Regions from separate parts of the Bradyrhizobium sp. WU425 genome, predicted to be linked through region 1. Evidence: predicted binding sites of a transcription regulator. Region 1 holds the regulator's gene; each other region holds the start of a gene.
What was found. The regulator LexA, encoded in region 1, represses DNA repair genes until DNA is damaged. The targets are predictions, from matches to a motif close to TGTTCNNNNTGTGTTCNG.
Positions count from the first base shown of each region.

Region 2: a site for LexA is predicted at 5,547-5,564, ahead of BcanWU425_RS27275 (ImuA family protein). Genes of this name have one in related genera too.
Region 3: a site for LexA is predicted at 2,510-2,527, ahead of uvrA (excinuclease ABC subunit UvrA). Genes of this name have one in related genera too.

Region 1 is NZ_CP088089.1:4,079,287-4,086,590, reverse strand. Features, by position in the region: gene BcanWU425_RS19835 (molybdopterin molybdotransferase MoeA) at 1-1,104, shown strand, start outside; gene lexA (transcriptional repressor LexA) at 1,281-1,982, shown strand; gene BcanWU425_RS19825 (hypothetical protein) at 2,476-2,910, shown strand; gene BcanWU425_RS19820 (ComEC/Rec2 family competence protein) at 3,049-5,328, opposite strand; gene BcanWU425_RS19815 (DUF2171 domain-containing protein) at 5,424-5,657, opposite strand; gene BcanWU425_RS19810 (nuclear transport factor 2 family protein) at 5,742-6,128, opposite strand; gene BcanWU425_RS19805 (glutamine--tRNA ligase/YqeY domain fusion protein) at 6,148-7,304, opposite strand, start outside.
Region 2 is NZ_CP088089.1:5,616,006-5,623,309, reverse strand. Features, by position in the region: gene BcanWU425_RS27295 (M20 aminoacylase family protein) at 1-973, shown strand, start outside; gene BcanWU425_RS27290 (inorganic phosphate transporter) at 1,061-2,689, opposite strand; partial or broken gene BcanWU425_RS27285 (UdgX family uracil-DNA binding protein) at 2,788-4,231, opposite strand; gene BcanWU425_RS27280 (putative DNA modification/repair radical SAM protein) at 4,231-5,466, opposite strand; gene BcanWU425_RS27275 (ImuA family protein) at 5,629-6,417, shown strand; gene BcanWU425_RS27270 (Y-family DNA polymerase) at 6,314-7,304, shown strand, end outside.
Region 3 is NZ_CP088089.1:4,181,330-4,188,633, reverse strand. Features, by position in the region: gene BcanWU425_RS20340 (single-stranded DNA-binding protein) at 1-179, opposite strand, end outside; gene BcanWU425_RS20335 (outer membrane protein) at 639-1,421, shown strand; gene BcanWU425_RS20330 (outer membrane protein) at 1,652-2,341, shown strand; gene uvrA (excinuclease ABC subunit UvrA) at 2,624-5,605, shown strand; gene BcanWU425_RS20320 (DinB family protein) at 5,652-6,215, shown strand; gene BcanWU425_RS20315 (HAD family hydrolase) at 6,234-6,908, shown strand; partial or broken gene BcanWU425_RS20310 (YVTN family beta-propeller repeat protein) at 6,957-7,304, opposite strand, start outside.

The DNA of each region.
Region 1 (7,304 bases):
CGTGACGTCGTGGCGCGGCGCACGCAGCCGCCGCAGGCGATGTCGGCGATGGACGGCTACGCGGTGCGCGCGGCCGATGCCGCGACGATCGATTCGGAGCTCACCGTCATCGGCGAAGTCGCAGCGGGCCGACCGTTCGAGGGGACGGTCGGAGCCGGCGAGGCCGTGCGGATCTTCACCGGCGGCGTCGTTCCCTTTGGCGCGGACGCCGTCGTGATCCAGGAGGACACGGTCGCCGCCGGCAAGCGGATCACGATCAAGGAAGCCGCAATCGCCGGCCGGCACATCCGCCCCGCCGGCGTCGATTTCCGCGAGGGCGACGTGCTCCTGCGCAAGGGAAGCCGTTTGACCGAGCGAGACCTCGCGCTCGCCGCCGGGATGAATCATCCGCACCTTGCCGTTGTCAGGCGTCCGAAAGTCGCGATTCTCGCCACCGGCGACGAGCTGGTGATGCCGGGCACCACGCCCGGCCACGGCCAGATCGTCTATTCCAACGGCTACGCCCTGCACGCGCTCGCCCGCAGCGAGGGCGCCGAGACCATCGACCTCGGTATTGCCGCCGACACGCTGGAGGCGACCACCGCCGGCATCCGCCGCGCCCGCGAGAGCGGCGCCGACGTCCTGATCACGACCGGCGGCGCATCGGTCGGCGACCACGATCTGGTCCAGCAGGCACTGCGGGACGAAGGCATCGCGATGGCGTTCTGGAAGATCGCGATGCGGCCAGGCAAGCCAATGATGCACGGGCGACTCGGCGCAATGGGTGTGATCGGCCTGCCGGGCAATCCCGTATCGTCCTACGTGTGCGCTTTCCTGTTCATGGTGCCGCTGATTCGCGCCCTGTCGGGCCGTTCAGTGATTCACCATCGCCGTGAACGCGCCGTGCTCGGCCGCGACGTCGGCGCCAACGACCAGCGCGAGGACTATCTGCGCGCGCATCTTGAGGAGCGTGACGATGGCACACGCGTCGTTGTTCCCGTCAATCATCAGGACTCTTCGCTGCTTGCGAATCTCGCTGCAGCACAGGTACTTCTCGTCCGCGCACCATTCGCGCCGAAGGCCGAAGCCGGCACGGCTTGCGAAGTGTTGCGGCTCCCCGTCTGAGCGCCCCCGCAACGCGCGTTCCGCGCACTTTGCTCTGTTCACGGTAAATTAAGCAGTTGCGGAACATGTATCGAACATATAGTGTCTGTTCATGATTTGTTTCGAGCATGCAGCGGCTTATGGCCGAATTCAGCGTCTCGGAATCGGACGACATCAACCGGGGGACTTTGGTCGAGATGTTAACGCGCAAACAATACGAGCTTCTGCGGTTCATCAGTGAACGTCTGAAGGAAAGCGGCGTGCCGCCCTCCTTCGACGAGATGAAGGATGCGCTCGATCTGCGCTCGAAGTCGGGCATCCATCGCCTGATCACGGCGCTCGAGGAGCGTGGCTTCATCCGACGCCTGCCCAACCGCGCCCGTGCGATTGAAGTCATCAAGCTGCCGGAGCTCCAGGCAGCCGCTGGCAGCCGCCGCGGCTTCACGCCGAGCGTCATCGAGGGCAATCTCGGCAAGGTGCGTGCGAGCGCGAGCCTGCCCGCTGACGAGGGCGAACGTCCCGTCGCGGTGCCGGTGATGGGCCGCATCGCGGCCGGCACGCCGATCGAGGCGTTGCAGACCCGCAGCCATACTATCAGCGTACCGCCTGACATGCTCGGCTCGGGCGAGCATTACGCGCTGGAAGTGCGCGGCGACTCGATGGTCGAAGCCGGCATTCTCGACGGCGACATGGCCCTGATCCAGCGCAACGAGAGCGCCGATACCGGCGACATCGTGGTGGCGCTGATCGACGACGAGGAAGCGACGCTGAAGCGCTTCCGCCGTCGCGGCGCCTCGATCGCGCTCGAGCCCGCCAACGCGGCCTATGAGGTCCGCATCCTGCCGCCCAACCGGGTGAAGATTCAGGGCAAGCTGATCGGGCTTTACCGGAAGTACTGATACCGGGAGTCTTTCTATCGGCAGTACTTCATATCGGAAGCACTTCATGCCGGAGGTGCTTGGCGCCTCGCGCGCTTCCGATCGGCATCGCCGGTCAGAGATTGGAGCGGATCATCGTCCGCTCCGGCTGGATAGCCTTTCTGGTTCTGCACAGACTATCCGGCCCCTCCTCCAACGCTGGCTCCTCGCCACGCCGACGAAGCAGCACCGCTTCAAGCAGCACCGCTTCGCGGCTCGGTTGTTCGAGGAAACAGCGACCAGCGGTCAAGTTCGGCCGTTGCAGCCAAGTTGGCAATGTTCGCGTACGCGCCTCCCGAATGCATCGCGGCGAGCTTTGTTCCTATTGAATTCGGGAAAGATAATGTGATCGCGGCTTGCGGAAGCCAGCCGCAGATTTGCCCACAACCAAGCAGAGCGTTCGTGCTTCCACTCTGATAGAGGCCTGCGCCTCGATAAGAGACGCGGGTTGCTATCCCAGCATGAGGAGCACCCGATGTGTGACTACAGCCTACATGCCGTCGCGTCGCGCCCCGCCGAAGTCGGCGAGACGATCGTCACGACAAGCTTCCGCGGCACCTCGACGCGCGGCTTCGCCTCTGCAGCCGATCCGTCTGTTGCCGTCTGCCTGCTGCCGGGGACGGAGCTCGCCTTCGCCGACGACGTCCGCTACGACAATCGCTGGATCTGGACGCGCACCATCAATTCCCGCGTGGGCAAGTTCGGCAAGATCGATCCGCACGTTCCCGACCGCCATCATGATGCGATCGAATTCCCCGACGGCAAATACGTGCTGGTGACGCAGCTCGTCGAAGGCCAGCGCGCGACGGTGCTGCAACTGCCGGTGACTCAGTCGGTCACCGAGCGCGAGCACAAGGCGCAGATCACCGCCGACAGGCAGCCGACCGTCACGCACCTGCCGATCGGCTGACAGAGCCGCCCTCCGGCTACGAAGTCGGAGGTCAGGATTGAATCGCCATCGCCGGCCGTGGCCGGCGAGATGGTGTGGTTTGCACCCCGCGAATCCGAACGGACGCACCGAACCACTGCGTTGCTCCGCACCATCAGATCAATCGTCGGCTTGCAGATCGGTGTCCGCCGGCGTTGCGTCCTTGATGCGAGGCGCGGTCGACTTTGGCGCGAGGCTGCCGTCGAAATCACCCTCGCCGGCGCCGGCCGGCAACCAGGGGCGGCTCGTGCCTCTCGCCCTCACTGCCTGAACCACAAAACCGTCACCACGCTGCGTCAGCGCCAGCGCGCTCTGGCTGGCGAGCCGCTGCCGATCGACCACCATCGCCGCGCAATCGGGCGGCGCGGGACGTGTCGTCACCACCAGGGCGGCCCGACTGCAATCGTCTGCGAGAGCGTCGACGCGCAGTGCCAGCGCGACCAGCCTCCCGTCGGCCAGTGGCGTCACGCAGCCGGATTCGTCGCAGGACACGCCATCGGCAAGCGAGGCTCTGCCCGCATCGCGCGGATCGGCGTCGGCAGCGAGCCATTCCTTGAGCAGAAAGCTGTCCTTGTTCGTCCTGATCAGGTGCAGATATCCGTCCCTGCCCCGCACCGCGACGCTGGCGCCATCCCCGGCAATCAGGATGTCGGGCTGCCGCGCCGACAGTCCCCAGAGGATCGCTGCCAGCAGCACCAGGGCGCCGGACCAGCGCAGCGGCGTGCGCAACAAGCCGAGCACAATGATTCCCAGGCTCGCCGCGATCAGCGGCGCGATCCCGAACGCCGGGATGCGGCCCACCGCGCCCGGCAAGGACGCGACCCAGCGCGAGACCGCGACCATCCACTCGATGCCAATCCCCATCACCCACCAGAACACGCTGTCCAGCCCGAACGGCGCAGCAAGCAGCCCCAACAGCCCCGCCGGCATCACCAGCGCAGAGACCACCGGCATCGCGCCGAGATTGGCGAGCACGCCGAACGGCGTGACACGGTGGAAATGAAAGGCGGCATAGGGCGTGGTCGCAAGTCCCGCAATCAGCGAAGCCATGAACAGCATCGCAATCTCGCGCCCACCCCACATCGCAATGCGCGCAGTCGCCGAATTGTCCGGCGAGGCAAACAAATTGGGCATGCCGATCTGCACCAGTGCGACCAAGCCGAGCGTTGCCGCAAACGACATCTGAAAACTCGGATGCACCAGCGCTTCCGGCGCGACCGCCAGCACGATCAGCGCAGCCACAGCAAGCGTGCGGAAGGTGATGGCGCGGCGATCGACCATCACCGCGATCAGCACCACCGCCGTCATGAAGAACGACCTTTGCGTGGCGACCTCCGCGCCCGACAGCAGCAGGTAGAACGCAGCGGCGACCAGCGCGGCGGCGGCCGACCATTTCTTGATGGCGAAGCCGGCCGCCAATCCGGGGATCAGAGCGAGCAGCGCGCGCACCGCGAAGAACACGACGCCGGCAACGACGGCCATGTGATAACCGGAGATCGAGAGCACGTGGCCGAGGCCGGAGATGAACATCGCATCGTTGACGGGCGTGGTGATCGCATCGCGCCGCCCGGTGAGCAGCGCGGTCGCGATCGCCCGATTGTCGCCGTCGAGCGTCGCCCGGATGCGGGCATCGATCGCATCGCGCAGGCCTTGCATGAAGGCCGCGTAACGCAGCCGTAAGCCGCCGGTCTCAGGCGGCGACGCCACCGTGATGGCGCCCATCGCGAAGCCGGAGGCGCCGATGCCCTGGAAGAACATGTCACGCGAAAAGTCGTAGCTGCCGGGCCGCACCGGCGCGAGTGGCGGCATCAGCCGTGCCTTCAGCTGAACGAAGCTACCGACCTCCGGCGCGGTGCCCTTGCGGACCGACAGGCGCACGCGCTCGAGCCTGACGTCGCTGCGCTGCGCCTCCATCGCCGTGACGCGCAGCACGAAACGATCGGTACGCTCGCGGATGTCGCGAGCCTCGACGAAGCCCGACAACGACACCGAATAGAGCGCCCTTGCCAGCACCGGGTGGGCGATGCGCGCCGTCTTCCAGGTTGCGACGGCAAAGCCGGCCGCGACCGCCGCGATCATGATGGCCGGGGCGAACAGCCGGCTCCGCCGCAACAGAGCCGCGCCAAGCAGGAGCGCGATGGCGGTCGTGGCAACGACCCACAGCACCGGCTCATGATCGGCAGAGAAATAAAGCGCGATGCCGCAGCCAAACGCGACGGGCACCCACGGCAACAGCCGCCCGGCGCCCGCCTCGGCGCGCAGCCAGGCGCGGAGGGTCTCGGCCAGCGATGTCCAGAGGTCGAGGCCTGCAGGCGCGAGGCCGCCCGCGGACGCGGCGCGGCCCGCGGGCCACGTCCCCGCGATCCCCTGCGATCGTACCGGCCGGCCCGGCTCGGCCATTCCCTGCACTCGATGATACGCAACGAAGCCAGAAGCTACCGGAACGTGCAGGTGGGCGGATAGCGGTACGGATCAGGAACGAAGGGGCGCGGCCGCTACTTTTCCTCTTCCATCGTCACGGCCACATCCGCCTTGGCCGACAGCCTGACCTTGTTGCCCTCGATATCGGCGACGAGGCCCTTGTCGATGAAGTGATGATGGCCCTTGTGGCTGCCCTCGCCGCTGTCCTTCTTGGTCAGCTTGATGCGATTGCCTTCGACCTTGTCGACGGTGCCGATGTGGACGCCGTCGGCGCCGATCACTTCCATATGCTCTGCGATGTTCTGCATGGTGGGTTCCTTGTTGGACCCACCCCAACGCGCGGGGAGCACGTTCGTTCTCTCACGAGAATGACGAAGCCGTGTGCCCGCTCGTCAGATCAGCGGCGCCTGCGACGAAGCATGGTGATTGACGATCTTCCACTCGCCGTCCTCGCGCATGATGACCCAGCTCATCTTGACCGAGAAATCGGGGCGTTCGCCGGCGAGATCGAACGAGATGGTCGCGGCCATATTGATCAGATCAGGACCTGCCTGCGCCGCCGTCACCTCGGAAAACACCGCGCTCGGCTTGCGCCAGCGCGGCAGGCCGTTGAAATAGTCTGCGACGCCGGCCCTGCCCCGGTAGAGCTTTGGGTTGGAGCCGAAGAAGAAGGCATTCCTCGCATAGAGCGATGAGAGCGCGGCCGCATCGAGCGTGGCGAAGCCGGCGCGCCATTTCGCGATGATGCCGGAAACGATAGCGTCGGCTTCGTTGCTCATTGTGGTCTCGCAGCTCTTTTCAGCCTTTGGCAACTTCCTTCGCGAACGTGTCGCGCAGACCGATAGTCCTGGAAAATACCGGTCTGTCGGACGTCGAGTCCTTGTCGCGCACGAAATAGCCCTGGCGCTCGAACTGCATCGGCTCGGTCGAATTGCTTTCCGCGACCGATGCCTCGACGCGGGCATTAGCGAGAATTTCCAGTGACTGCGGATTGAGGTCGGCGGCGAAGTTCGAGGCGTCCGGGCTCGGTTTGGCAAACAGCTGATTGTAGATGCGGATTTCCGCGGGCACGGATGTCGCCGCCGGCAGCCAGTGCATGGTGGCCTTGACCTTGCGGCCATCGGGCGCGTTGCCGCCCTTGGTCGCGGGATCGTAGGTGCAGCGCAGCTCCACCACCTCGCCGGCATCGTTCTTGATCACGCCGGTGCACTTGACGAAATAGGCGTAGCGCAGCCGCACCTCGTTGCCCGGCGACAGACGGAAGAACTTTTTCGGCGGGTTCTCCATGAAGTCGTCCTGCTCGATATAGAGCTCACGACCGAACGTGATCTTGCGGGTGCCGGCGGAGGGATCATCCGGATGGTTGATCGCCTCGAGCTCCTCGGTCTGCCCCTCGGGATAATTCTCGATCACGACCTTGAGCGGCTTAAGCACCGCCATGCGCCGCTGCGACGTGCGGTTCAATTCCTCGCGGATGCAGAATTCCAGCATGCCGACGTCGACCACGCTATTGGCTTTCGCAACGCCGATGCGCTTGACGAATTCGCGAAGCGCGGCCGGCGGCACGCCGCGGCGGCGCATGCCCGCCATGGTGGGCATGCGCGGGTCGTCCCAGCCCGCGACATGGCCCTCGCGGACGAGCTGGGTCAGCACACGCTTGGACAGCAGCGTGTAGGTCAGGTTCAGCCGCGCGAATTCGTACTGGTGCGGCTTCGAGGGCACCGGCAGCTTCTCGATGAACCAGTCGTAGAGCGGCCGATGGTCCTCGAACTCCAGCGTGCAGATCGAGTGCGTGATGCCTTCGATGGCATCCGACTGGCCGTGGGCATAGTCGTAGCTTGGATAGATGCTCCACTTGGTCCCGGTGCGCGGATGGTGCGCATGCAGGATGCGGTACAGCACGGGGTCGCGCAGATTGATGTTGCCCGCACCCATGTCGATCTTGGCCCGCAGCA
Region 2 (7,304 bases), 1.5 Mb from region 1:
GCCGGCCGGCGAGGGCCTCAAGGCCATCGGCCTGCGTGCCGACATGGATGCCCTGCCGGTCGAGGAACAGACCAACCTGCCTTACGCTTCGAAGACTCCCGGCAAGATGCACGCCTGCGGCCATGACGGCCACACCGCGATGCTGCTCGGTGCTGCGCGTTATCTCGCCGAGACCCGCAACTTCGCCGGCGATGCGGTGGTGATCTTCCAGCCGGCCGAGGAGGGCGGCGCGGGTGGCTTGGCCATGGTCAAGGACGGCATGATGGAGCGCTTCGGCATCGAGCAGGTCTACGGCATGCACAACGGTCCGGGCATTCCGGTGGGCTCGTTCGCGATCCGGCCGGGTCCGATCATGGCGGCGACCGATGAGGTCGATATCATGATCGAGGGCCTCGGCGGCCATGCCGCGCGGCCGCACAAATGTGTGGATTCCGTTCTGGTCGGTGCACAGGTGATCACGGCGCTGCAGTCGATCGTTGCGCGCAGCGTCGATCCGCTGGAATCCGCCGTGATTTCGATCTGCGAGTTCCACGCAGGCAATGCCCGTAACGTGATTCCACAAACCGCGACACTGAGGGGCACCATCCGCACGCTGTCGCCGGAGGTGCGCAAGCTGGTGGAGAAGCGCGTCCACGAGGTTGTGGCGGGCGTGGCGCAGATCACCGGCGCCAAGATCGATCTGCACTACAAGCGGAATTATCCCGTGGTGAACAATCACGCCGCGGAGACCGAGATCGCACGTCGCATCGCGGGGCAAGTTGCGGGCGAGGCCAATGTGCTCGAGATGTCGCCGCTGATGGGCGGCGAGGATTTCGCCTATATGCTGGAAGCGCGCCCCGGCGCCTTCATCTTCTGCGGCAACGGCGACAGCGCCGGCCTGCATCACCCCGCCTACAATTTCGACGACGACGCCATCGTTTACGGCACATCGTATTGGGTCAAGCTGGTCGAGGAATCGCTCGCGGCATCGTAAGGCCAAGCGCAAGATCAAGCCGAAAGCACAAACGAAAAAGGGCCCGCGCATCGCACGGGCCCTTTGTCTTCGAGTGACTGATCGGCTTCAGAAGATCCGCGAGAAGATCACGTACAGCGTGCCCGACAACAGGATGGCGACGGGCAGGGTCAGCACCCAGGCCATCACCATGTTCCTGATGGTGGCGACCTGGAGACCCGAACCGTTCGCGGCCATGGTGCCGGCGACGCCGGACGACAGCACGTGGGTGGTCGAGACCGGCAGGCCGAACGCGTCGGCGGCGCCGATCGTGGCGACGGCGACGAGCTCGGCGGAGGCACCCTGCGCGTAGGTGAGATGGGTCTTGCCGATCTTCTCGCCGACGGTGACGACGATGCGCTTCCAGCCGATCATGGTGCCGAGACCGAGCGCGATCGCGACCGCGACCTTCACCCAGGTCGGGATGAACTTGGTCGCGCTGTCTAGCCCGCCCTTGTAGGCGTTCAAGGTCGCGACCTCTTCCTTGCTGAGGTCGTTTTCCTTGTCCTTCATCAGGAATCGGATCCCTTCCGAAGTCAGGTACATGTCGTTGCGGGTGTTGCCGACGACTTCCGCCGGCACCTTGTTCAGCGAACCGTATTTCGCGACCTGCTCGCCGACATCCTTCACCAGCACTGACAGCGAAGGGTAGGTGCCTTCGCTGATGTGATGCGAGGTGACGTACTGCGTCACCGCAGGACGGGGATCGCCGATGATCGCATGGCCGGCGCCCTTGGCCGCAACCACCTTGGAGGCGGCATCCGAGACCTTCGCGAACTGGGCGACCTGCGACTCCGGCAATGCGCGGTTGAGCGCATAGGCTGTGGGCACGGTGCCGATCAGGATCAGCATGATCAGGCCCATGCCCTTCTGGCCGTCGTTCGAACCATGGGCGAAGCTGACGCCGGTGCAGGTCAGGATCAGCAGGCCGCGAATCCACATCGGCGGGGCTTTGTGACCCTCGGGGGCGGCATAGAGCGCCGGGTTCTTGATGATCAGCTTGAGCAGCAGAAGCAGGCCGGCGGCGCAGACGAAGCCGACCAGTGGCGACAACAGAAGCGCATAGCCGATCTCCGTAGCCTTGCCCCAGTCCACGCCCGAGGTGCCATCGCGGCCGCGCATCAGCGCGTTCGCGACGCCGACGCCGATGATCGAGCCGATCAGCGTATGCGAGGAGGAGGCCGGCAGGCCGAAATACCAGGTGCCGAGGTTCCAGAGGATCGCAGCGATCAGCAGCGCGAACACCATCGCGAAACCGGCGCTGGAGCCGACCTGCAGGATCAGCTCGACCGGCAGCAGCGAGACGATGCCGAACGCCACGGCGCCGGACGAGAGCAGCACGCCGAGGAAGTTGAAGAGGCCCGACCACATCACCGCGACTTCGGCCGGAAGCGAATGGGTGTAGATCACGGTCGCGACCGCGTTGGCGGTGTCGTGGAAACCGTTGACGAATTCGAAACCGAGCGCGATCAGGAGGGCAACGATAAGGAGGATGTAGGGCAGGTAGCTCGTGACCCGCGTGCCGGTCGCATCGACATCCGAATAGATGCTGTAGGCCACATAGAGCAGACCCGCGGCGAGGATGCCGAAGAACAGGATCATCGTCAGCGGATTGAAGCCCTTGTCGAGATTTGGCCGCGAGGCCGGCTGGATCGGCGCGGGATCTGCTACCGCGCGGTCGAATGCAACATCGGTCATGTCTGGACGCCCCTTAACTTTCTGTAAGGGCTATTGTCCGCGATTGATTTGAAGGCTGGATGACAGACGGCGCCTGAAAGGGGTTTTCCCGCCTGTATTCAGGCGGCGCGCGCGGCTTTCTTCTGCAAACCGGCGACGATCTTCAGGTCTTCAACAAAGCGCTGATATTCCAGCGCCTTGGCTTCCGGATCGGGCAGCCGCAGCAGATAGGACGGGTGCACGGTCACCAGCGCCTTGTGACCGTCGGGCAGGTCTATGAGCCGGCCGCGGTTCTTTCCGATCGGGGTGATCTTGCCGAACACGCTCTGCGCGGCGGTCGCGCCCATCGCGACGATGAGATCGGGCTGGATGACGGAGACTTCTCGTTCATACCACTGTCGGCAGGCCTTTATCTCCGGTGTATTCGGCTTTTGATGCAGGCGGATTTTGCCGCGCGGCACGAATTTGAAGTGTTTCACCGCGTTGGTGACATAGACCTTCTTGCGGTCGACGCCGGCCTCCTGCAGTGCCTTGTCGAGCATCTGGCCGGCCGGGCCGACGAAGGGATGGCCCGCGAGGTCTTCCTTGTCGCCGGGTTGTTCGCCGACCAGCATGATATTGGCGGACTTCGGGCCTTCGCCGAATACGGTCTGGGTCGCGTCCTTGTAGAGATGGCAGGCGCGGCAGTGGGCGGCCTCCTCGCGGAGCGCTTCGAGATCGTCGGCAGCGGTCTTGCGTTTCATCGGAGCCTCCGGCCGCTTTTGAGGCTTGTGCGGATCGGTTGCGGCATTGGCGATCATGGCGCCGGTCATGCGTTCGGCGTCCTCGATCAAGGGCTTAATGATCGAAGCCTCGGGCAGGTTCCTCCAATATTTCTTCGGCATCTCCGTCTGCATCGCCTTCACCTTCAGGCGGGCCGGATTGAAGATGCTGGCATAGTAGCGCCGCCAGGTTTCCTCCAGCCGGTCTTCGCTCGGCGCCTCGCTCTTGCCGACGCCTGACGTGAACGAGAGCGCGTGGCCATCCCAATGCGCGCACAAATCCGGCGTCAGGATCGACCAGGGCATATCGGCGAAGCGCTTGGCGAAGAACGGCGCGGCGAGCTCGACGATATGATGCTCCGGCTCGAACCAGGCGACGTAGTGTGCTTCGCGTTCCCTGCCGATCTCGCGGAAGCGCACGAAGGCATGCATCTTGTTGCTCGTCGCGGTAGACCGCCTTTGCCATGGCCGTGACTTGCGCGACATCGAGATCGGTCGCGACCTCGATGAGGTCGTGATTGTCCTTCAGCCGAAACAGCAGGCGATAGAGGATCGCGAAACGCTCGGGATCGCGATGCAGGATCGCGGCCTTGGCGAGCTCGACGAATTTTGCTGGCACGTTGAAGGTGCTATCGCCACCGGCCGGCAGCGGAGACGGCGAGGGTGGCGCGAACAGCTCCGCTTCGCCGCCCTGCACGGTCCAGGTGACATCGACCGGTTTCATTTGGTGAAGCACGAGGCTACGCGCGGCTTTGCGCCAGCCGTCGAAATCGGTTTCGTTCTCGAGGGTGATGTACTGCATCAGAAGCCAAATCCCAGTTGTGTGGCCTTCGGCTTGAACCGTTCGATCAGCCGTGCCTCGTCGAGGCGGTGCGGCGCGGGCCGGTGATCGCTCAGCACGATGAACGGCAGCGCTTTGTTCCGGGGCACATGCAGCCGCGCGAGATCGGCGACGCGGATGGTGGTCGTGCGGCGCGCCGCGATGATGCGCTCGGCCGCCTTGGTGCCGAAGCCCGGCACGCGCAACAATTCCTCGCGGCTGGCCCGGTTGACGTCGAGCGGGAAGCGGTCGCGGTGGCGCAGCGCCCAGGCGAGTTTTGGATCGATGTCGAGCGGCAGCATCGCACTGTCGTCGACGATCTCGCCGACGTCGAAGCCGTAGAACCGCATCAGCCAATCGGCCTGGTAGAGTCGGTGCTCGCGCAGCAAGGGCGGCGCGCGCAGAGGCAGCGCGCGGCTGGCATCGGGGATCGGGCTGAACGCGGAATAATAGACGCGCCTCAGCCTGTATGAACTGTAGAGATTGGCGCTGGTGTGGAGGATAGTGTGGTCGGAGGCCGCGTCGGCGCCGACGATCATCTGCGTGCTTTGGCCGGCCGGTGCGAAGCGCTGCGGCTTGGCTTTCGTCTTCGCGCTACGGCTTTCCTCGGCCTCGTCCAGCTTCAGCCGCAGTCGGCCCATTGTGCGGCGGATCGCGCGCACGTCCTTCTCGGGCGCGAATTGCTGCAGGCTCGTCTCCTGCGGCATCTCGATGTTGATGGAGAGACGGTCGGCATATTTGCCGGCCTCGGAGATCAATGCATCGTCGGCCTCGGGGATTGTTTTGAGATGGATGTAGCCACGGAAGTGATGCTCCTCGCGCAGTTTGCGCGCGACGCTTACCACCTGCTCCATGGTGTAGTCGGGGTTGCGGATGATGCCGGAGGAGAGAAACAGTCCTTCGATGTAATTGCGCCGGTAGAAGTCGAGCGTCAGCTTGACGACGTCGTCGATGGTGAAGCGGGCGCGTGGCACGTTGGAAGAGGCCCGGTTGACGCAATAGAGGCAGTCGTAATTGCAGGCGTTGGTCAGCAGCACCTTGAGCAGCGAGATACAGCGACCGTCCGGCGCGTAGGAATGGCAAATGCCCATGCCGGGCGCGGTCGATCCCATGCCCTTGCCGTCGCTGGAATCCCGCCTCTCGGTGCCGCTGGAGGCGCAGGACGCGTCGTACTTGGCGGCGTCCGCCAGGATTTCCAGCTTGCGTTGCACGTCCATATTGGAATCCCTTTGATTCAGCTCATGAATCCCAAGGCCCGCCAATTCGATTGACTCCCGGGGCGTCGTTAGCTTTATATTAGAACATATCATGAACAAATGAGCTAGCCGCTGGTTCTCTTTTTGAGAGCCATCGGCAATCACCCTTGAGGAGCGGCGTATATGAGCGGCGCACGAACAAGCGCGCTTGCAGCCTTGCGCGGCCAGATCGAGCGCATCGAGACGGCGGAGGTCGTGCATCATCGCGACCGTGTCGCGCTCGGCCATCGCGAGGCCGACAGCGCGCTGAAGGGCGGGCTCGCACGCGCGGCAATCCACGAGGTATTTTGCGAAGGACGTCAGGGCGCGGCCGCGACGGGCTTTGTCACCGGACTTGCGGGGCGCGTGACGGCACGCAAACCGCTGCTGTGGGTGCGGCAGGATTTTTCAGAAATTGAAACCGGTGCGCTGTCGATGAGCGGGCTCACCGAGATCGGTCTCGATCCGCGCCGCATGGTGATGGTGCGCGCCGCCGACGTGGAGAGTGCGTTGCGCACGGCGGCCGATGCGCTCGCCTGCGACGCGCTGGGTGCGATCGTGCTCGAGCTCTGGGGCGAGACGCGGCAGTTCGATCTGGTTGCGAGCCGCAAGCTGACGCTGGCTGCGCAGTCTTCTGGTGTCACCGGCTTGCTGCTGCGGATGGCCGCGCAACCTTTACCCTCAACCGCCGAGACCAGATGGATGCTGCGCGCGGCGCATTCGCCGCCGGGCGCGATGTGGAGTGCCTGGGGGGCGCCGCGCTTCGATGCCGAGCTCCTGCGCAATCGTCATGGCCCGTGCGGCCGGTGGATCATGGAATGGAAATGTGATGAGTGCCAGTTCTCTGAATCGTCGGCGTATCCTCAGCCTGTGGCTGCCGCGCCTGCCCATCGATCGGATCCAGCGGTTCTTCGGCAACGTCGGACTGCATGAAAATAATGCGCCCAGCATCGTCGTTGCCAAGGACAGCAACGCGCTGGTGATCCATGCGCTGGACGAGGCGGCCGAGCGCCTCGGTCTGCATATCGGCCAGCCTTTGGCCAATGCCCGGGCGATGTGTCCTGATTTAAAGGTGTTCGACGCCGATGCCGTGGCCGATGCCAAGACGATCGGCGACATCGCCGACTGGTGCGATCGTTTCACGCCGCTGGTGGCACTCGATCCGCCGCACGGGCTGTTCCTCGACATCACCGGCTGCGCGCATCTGTTCGGCGGCGAGGCTGCGCTGTTGCAAACCCTTGTCCGCGCCCTCGACCGCCAGGGCTTTGCCGTCAGCGCGGCGATCGCCGGCACCTCGGTCTGCGCGCGCACGCTGACGCGGCAATCTTCAGGGACCATCGTTGCCGATGGCGAGGAGGCGGCGGCAATCAGTCGGTTTCCGGTGTCCGCACTTGGCGCGGGTGAGGCCATTACCACCGGTCTGCGACGCGCCGGCCTGAAGACCATCGGCGATGTCGCCTCGCGCACGCCGAGCGAAATCACGGCGCGGTTCGGTGCGCGGTTCTCCACGCTGCTCGCGCATGCGCTGGGGCAGGGCGATGCGCCGATCAATCCACGAAAGCCGCCGCCTGATTACATCGTGGAGAAACGCTTTGCCGAGCCGATCGCGACCGACACCATGATCGCGATGACGCTGTCGCGCCTGGCGGATACGTTGATCGCGTCGATGGAGAAGCAGGGCAAGGGCGCGCGCCGCCTGGAAGCTGCCTTCTTCCGTACCGACGGCGCGGTGCGCGCCATCATGGTCGAAACCGGACGTCCCGTGACGCGGAGCGCGGTCGTCGACCGGCTGTTCCGCGAGCGTCTCGATGCACTCGCCG
Region 3 (7,304 bases), 100 kb from region 1:
AAGATCACGACGCGGTGCCACTCGGTCTTTTCCTTGCGCTCGCCAGTCGCCTTGTCGCGCCACGTCTCCGAGGTCGCGACGCTCAGATTGGCGATCGGCCGCCCGTCCTGGGTGCGGCGGATTTCAGGATCCTTGCCGAGATTTCCAACCAGAATGACCTTGTTGACGCTTCCCGCCATCTCCGCTCTCCGCTCCGAATGCCACTGAATTCAAGAAGGCCGGTCCGCTCCCGCGTTCCGCCGTGCCTGTTGAGGCGACCCTATACGCTCGCCGAACACTTGCGGACGACGATCAGGCCGTCACCCTTCCGGTTATCCCCACATATAGCATCGACCTCCGGTTCGTTCCAGATTTGTTCTTGGCGAAGACAGATCTGAAGGCGTGGGATCGATCGGCCAAATGTGTTGCGGAAAGGCACACGTCGATTGGAACCTTTGTAGGTTCCCAAAAATGGAAGAAAGAACTTAACATTCAGCAAGTTATGGGTACTCGCACTGCCCCGGTATTGTTGCATTTGGGAGACGGACTCTGCCGCTCCGTAGAGCTACGGTTGCCTCGGACTTAGTTCATATGGGCCCTCGCGCCTGATCAGCCGCTTCGGGGACATAAGAAGCGGACGAAACCTGGGGAGACTGGCAATGAATAAGCTTCTTATTTGTACAATCGGTGCAGTGGCGATGGGCTTGTCGGCTCCCGCAAGCGCGGCGGACATGGCCGCGCGTCCCTACACCAAAGCCCCGCCGCCGGCGGTTGCCGCCATCTACGACTGGAGCGGCTTCTACATCGGCATCAACGGCGGCGGTGGCTCCAGCCACAAGTGCTGGGACTTCGTCACGCCCGCGACCGGCGTTCTCGTCGGCGAAGGCTGTCACAATGCAACAGGGGGCACCGTCGGCGGCCAGATCGGCTATCGCTGGCAGTCCGCCAATTGGGTGTTCGGTCTGGAAGGCCAGGGCAACTGGGCTGATTTCCGGGGCGACAACGTGAGCACCCTCTTCCCTGGTACCGCTTTGGTGACGGGTGATCGCAACCGTTCCCGCATCGACGCTTTCGGTCTCATCACCGGTCAGGTCGGTTACGCCTGGAACAACGTGCTGCTTTACGTGAAGGGCGGCGCCGCCGTCGTCGGTGACAAGTACGACATCTACGCTGCTGCGGGTACGCCCGGCGCGGGCGCGCTGTTGGCTTCGGCCCGGGAGACTCGCTGGGGTGGCACGGTCGGGGCCGGTCTGGAATTCGGCTTCGCCCCGAACTGGTCGCTGGGCTTTGAGTACGACCACATCTTCCTTGGCGATCGCACGATCGGCTTCACAACGCCCGCGGGTGCGGTATTCGGCAGCGACCGGATTCGCCAGGACGTAGACATGGGCCTGGTGCGCTTGAACTATCGCTGGGGCGGTCCGGCCATCGCAAGGTACTGATCGCGCTGGACATATCGCACTTCGAAGGCCGGCCTTGCGCCGGCCTTTTGCTGTGCAGTCCTCCGATATTAATCGGTCAATAACCGTTCCGTTTTCCGACCGTTGTTGCTTTTGAGTGACACAACTTGCGGCTTCACTGGTGTAAGTACGGCATCAGTTGGGCAAGTGAGTCCGATGCCCTCCCTATCGTGGAAGGCACAATCAGAAACTGGGACTGGGATTAGTTGAAAATGAAAAAGGTTTTGTTGGCTTCGGCCTGTTTGTTCGCTCTCGCCGCCCCGGCTTCGGCCGCTGATCTCGCGGCGCGCCCCTACACCAAGGCCCCGGTGGCCATGGCTTCGGTCTACAACTGGACCGGCTTCTACCTCGGTATCGTCGGTGGCGGCGCTTGGGAAAATTCCTCGACCGACCCGAAGATGAAGGGCGGCTTCGTCGGCGGTACTGCCGGCTACAACTGGCAGACCGGCAATGTCGTGCTCGGCGTCGAGGCCGATGGTTCCTGGGCTGATGTCAGCGCGTCGGTCACCGGCCCCGTTGCCGTCCCCGGCTTCGGCCTCGTCAGCACCACCCTCAGCTCCAAAACCGATGCGATGGGAACCGTGCGCGGCCGCATCGGCTACGCCGTCAACAACGTCCTGTTCTACGGCACCGGTGGTTACGCCTGGATCGACAACAAGCTCAGCGTCAGCGCGCTCGGCGTGACCGTTTCCGACAGCAAGTGGCACTCCGGCTGGACCGTCGGTGCGGGCGTCGAAGCGTTCTTCGCTCCGCAGTGGTCGGTCAAGGGCGAGTACCTCTTTCGCAGCCTCGGCGGCGAGACCTACTTCTCGGGCGCCCTGCCCTCCGGCACGCTCGAGTTTCACACCGTGCAGGTCGGCGTGAACTATCACTTCGGGGGCCCGGTGGTCGCCAAGTACTGAGTTCAGTACTTAGCCCCAACGCCATCCGCGTTACGAAAGGCCGGCCTTGTGCCGGCCTTTTTGTTTTGTCGGGCACGTTGCCGCGCAGTTCCACCCTGCTCCTGCCAGATGCCGCCAGTGCGCCAACAATCCGTTGACGATTCGCAAGTCCCACTGGAAATCCGTCTCCGTTCTTCCTACGTTCGCTGACAACCCCATCGGCGCCGATCCCGGTTCCGGGCGAAGCGCGCCTTTTTCGTTGGCGCGATCGCGCGCCTTTGGGATTCCTTGAGGGCAACCCGGATGGATGAAGTGATCAAGGCGAAGCGCCAACAGCAGAACGTGGGATCAAACCTGCGCGCAATTACCATCCGTGGCGCGCGCGAGCACAATCTCAAGAACGTCGATGTCGAGATTCCCCGCGACAAGCTGGTGGTGTTCACGGGGCTGTCGGGCTCCGGCAAATCCTCGCTCGCGTTCGACACCATCTACGCCGAAGGCCAGCGCCGCTACGTCGAATCGCTGTCTGCCTACGCCCGCCAGTTCCTGGAGATGATGCAGAAGCCCGACGTCGACCAGATCGACGGCCTGTCGCCGGCGATCTCGATCGAGCAGAAGACGACGTCGAAGAACCCGCGCTCCACCGTCGGCACGGTGACCGAAATCTACGATTACATGCGCCTGCTGTGGGCGCGCGTCGGCGTGCCCTATTCGCCCGCCACCGGCCTGCCGATCGAGAGCCAGATCGTCTCGCAGATGGTCGATCGCGTGCTGGCGCTGCCCGAGGGCTCGCGCCTCTATCTGCTCGCGCCGGTCGTGCGCGGCCGCAAGGGCGAGTACCGCAAAGAGCTTGCCGAATGGCTCAAGAAGGGCTTTCAGCGCGTCAAGATCGACGGCGCCTTCCACGAGCTCGCCGAAGCCCCTGTTCTCGACAAGAAATTCCCGCACGACATCGACGTCGTCGTCGATCGCATCGTGGTGCGCCCCGACATCGGCCAGCGCCTCGCCGAAAGTTTCGAGACCGCGCTGAAACTTGCCGAGGGCCTCGCCGTCATCGAATTCGCGGATGCGCCGGCTGCGGCAGCACCCGCGGAAGAGAGGAAGAAGACCGCAAAGATCCACGACAAGAGCGGACCCGAGCGCATGCTGTTCTCGGAAAAGTTCGCCTGCCCGGTGTCCGGCTTCACCATCCCCGAGATCGAGCCCCGGCTGTTCTCGTTCAACAACCCCTATGGCGCCTGTCCTGCGTGCGGCGGCCTCGGCGTCGAGCAGCATGTCGACGAAGACCTCGTCATTCCCGACAAGGAGCTCGCCATTGGCAAGGGCGCAATCGCGCCCTGGGCCAAATCCTCGTCGCCCTATTACATTCAGACGCTGACTGCGCTCGGCAAGCACTACAAGTTCACGCTGACCACCAAATGGAAGGATCTGCCCAAGAAGACGCAGAACGCGATCCTCCATGGCTCCGGCGAGGACGAGATCAAGTTCTCCTACGAGGACGGCGTCCGCTCCTACGACACCAAGAAGCCGTTCGAGGGCGTCATCACCAACATCAACCGCCGCTATCGCGAGACCGAGAGCGAGTGGGCGCGTGAGGAGCTGGCGAAGTACTTCCACGACGTGCCCTGCGAGGCGTGCCACGGCTTTCGGCTGAAGCCCGAGGCGCTTTGCGTCAAGATCGGCGGCAAGCATATCGGCGACATCTCCGAGATGTCGGTGAAGGGCGCCGGCGCGTGGTTCGAGACCGTGCCGGAGGCGCTGAACACCCAGCAGAACGAGATCGCCGGCCGCATCCTCAAGGAGATCCGCGAGCGCCTCACCTTCCTGCTCGACGTCGGCCTCAACTACCTCACGCTCTCCCGCTCCTCCGGCACGCTCTCCGGCGGCGAAAGCCAGCGCATCCGGCTGGCTTCGCAGATCGGCTCGGGGCTAACAGGCGTGCTCTACGTGCTCGACGAGCCCTCGATCGGCTTGCACCAGCGCGACAACGCGCGCCTGCTCGACACGCTCAAGAGACTTCGTGACCTCGGCAACACCGTGATCGTGGTCGAGCACGACGAGGACGCGATCCTGCTCGCCGACCACGTGCTCGACATCGGCCCCGGCGCCGGCATGCATGGCGGCAACATCATCGCCGAAGGCACGCCCGCCGAGATCATGCGCAACCCCAACTCGCTGACGGGCAAATATCTCACCGGCGAGCTCGAGGTCGAGGTGCCCGAGCGGCGCCCGCCGAACCATCGCCGCACCATCAAGGTGGTCAACGCGCGCGGCAATAACCTCAAGAACGTTACGGCCGAAATTCCGCTCGGCCTGTTCACCTGCGTCACCGGCGTCTCCGGCGGCGGCAAATCGACGCTGCTGATCGACACGCTCTACAAGGCGATCGCCCGCAAGCTGAACAATGCCAGCGAAGGCGCCGCGCCGCACGACCGCATCGAGGGCCTCGAGCACATCGACAAGATCATCGACATCGACCAGTCGCCGATCGGTCGCACGCCGCGCTCCAACCCCGCGACCTATACCGGTGCCTTCACGCCGATCCGCGAATGGTTCGCCGGCCTGCCCGAGTCGAAAGCGCGCGGCTACGAGCCCGGCCGGTTCTCCTTCAACGTCAAGGGCGGCCGCTGCGAGGCCTGCCAGGGCGACGGCGTCATCAAGATCGAGATGCACTTCTTGCCCGACGTCTACGTCACCTGCGACGTCTGCAAGGGCAAGCGCTACAACCGCGAGACGCTGGAGGTCCTATTCAAGGGCAAGAGCATCGCCGACGTGCTCGACATGACCGTCGAGGAAGCGGCCGAGTTCTTCAAGGCGGTCCCACGTGTACGCGAGACGTTCCAGACGCTGCATCGCGTCGGCCTCGACTACATCCATGTCGGCCAGCAGGCCACGACGCTCTCGGGCGGCGAAGCCCAGCGCGTCAAGCTCGCAAAAGAGCTGTCAAAGCGCGCCACCGGCCGCACGCTCTACATCCTGGACGAGCCGACCACCGGGTTGCATTTCCACGACGTCAAGAAGCTGTTGGAGGTGCTGCACGAGCTGGTCGCGCAGGGCAACACGGTCGTCGTCATCGAGCACAATCTCGAAGTGATCAAGACCGCCGACTGGGTCATCGACCTCGGCCCCGAAGGCGGCGATGGCGGCGGCGAGATCGTCGCCTGGGGCCCGCCAGAGGACATCGCAAAAGCGCCGCGGAGCTATACGGGGAAGTTCCTGGCGCCGGTGCTGGCGAAGGCTCGGAAGCCGAAGCGGAGACGCGCGGCGAGCGAGGCGGCCGAGTAGGTTACGCCGCGGGAGCGGCCGACACATTGTCTGAGGGAGACTGAGTTTGCCTGCCGGACTTGTGCAAACCTATCGTGCGTTCGCCCACAATAATGCTTGGGCAAACCACCGGCTGCTCACCGCTTGCGCGGCGCTGTCTCAGGCCGACTTCGAAGCCGAGCGGACCGGCTTCTTTCCGAGCCTGCAACGCACGCTGAACCACATCCATGTCATCGACCTCTTCTATGTCGATGCACTGGAGGGCGGATGGTTGGGACCGGCAGCTTGGAAGAACGACGTGCCGCACCTTTCCCTTGCTGCGCTGAAGCCTGCGCAAGCCGCGATCGACAAGCGCTTGATCGCCATGTGCGATGCACTGACGCCCGAGATTCTCAACGGCATTGTGCGGATCAACCGCGACACGCGGGTCCAGGCCGAACGCCGCGACCGACTGCTCATGCATCTGTTCCAGCATCAAATTCATCACCGCGGACAAGCGCACGCCATGCTGTCCGAAACGAGCGTCGCGCCGCCTCAGCTTGACGAGTTCTTCGCCGAGGGAGAGGCGCCGCTCAGGGCCACCGAATTCGACCAACTCGGATGGACCGAGGAAACCGTGTGGAAAGCCTAGCGGTGTAGCTTCGTCTCCATGCCCTACTCCCTCGCCATCTTTGATCTCGACGGCACGCTGGCCGACAGCTTTCCGTGGTTCCTGCGCACCATCAACGACGTCGCCGATCGCTTCGGCTTCCGCCGCGTCGCGGACGAGGATATCGAGGGGCTGCGGCATGCTTCTTCGCGGGAGATTCTGAGCCGGCTCGAGGTGCCGCTGTGGAAGCTGCCGGCGATCGCGCGGCATGCGCGGCGACTGAAGGCGGAGGCTGCAGCGGAGATTTCGCTGTTTGCGGGGGTCGAGACAATGCTGCGGACGCTGGCGGAGAGTGGCGTGCAGCTCGCGATGGTGACGTCGGACAGCGAAGCCAATGCGCGCGAGAAGCTCGGCGATTGCGCGACGCTGTTCGCCCATTTCGATTGCGCGGCCTCGCTTTTCGGCAAGCCCGCGAAGTTCCGACGGGTCATCCGCCGCGCCGGCGTGGAGCCGGGCAAGGTCATCTCGATCGGCGACGAAGTGCGCGACATCGAGGCGGCGCGGACAGTGGGAATTGCCTGCGGAGCGGTGGGCTGGGGTTATGCGGCGCCGGCGGCGCTGCGGGCGATGGTGCCGGATCACATGTTTGATCAGATGGATGAGATTGTATGGACGCTGTGCCCCGGTGCCGTAGCCCGGATGAGCGAAGCGATATCCGGGAACGCCGGTGGATGAGGAGAGCCCCGTCCCGCATGTCGCTCCGCTCACGCGGGCTACACGCCCCTACTCCGTCCTGCGCAAGAATGCCCCAAACGCGCGCGGGCCGTCGCCGGTATTGACCTCGCCGATCAGCTTCAGCTCGACCGCATCGATGATATCGAGCGTGTTGCTTTCCCAGCAGGCGACGATAATGCGCTTGCCGTCGGCAGTCGCGGCAATGCCTTCGGGATAATCGCCGACATTGATGCGCTTGAGCGGCTTCAAGGTCGCCAGATCGAACACGCTGACAGTGCGCCATACTGATCGGTGACGAAGCCGCGGCCCTGCGCCAACGCCACCGCATAAGGGCGCATCCCGACCTGCACGCGGCCGGTCTCGGCCCCAGTGGCGATGTCGATCACGGAGACGTCG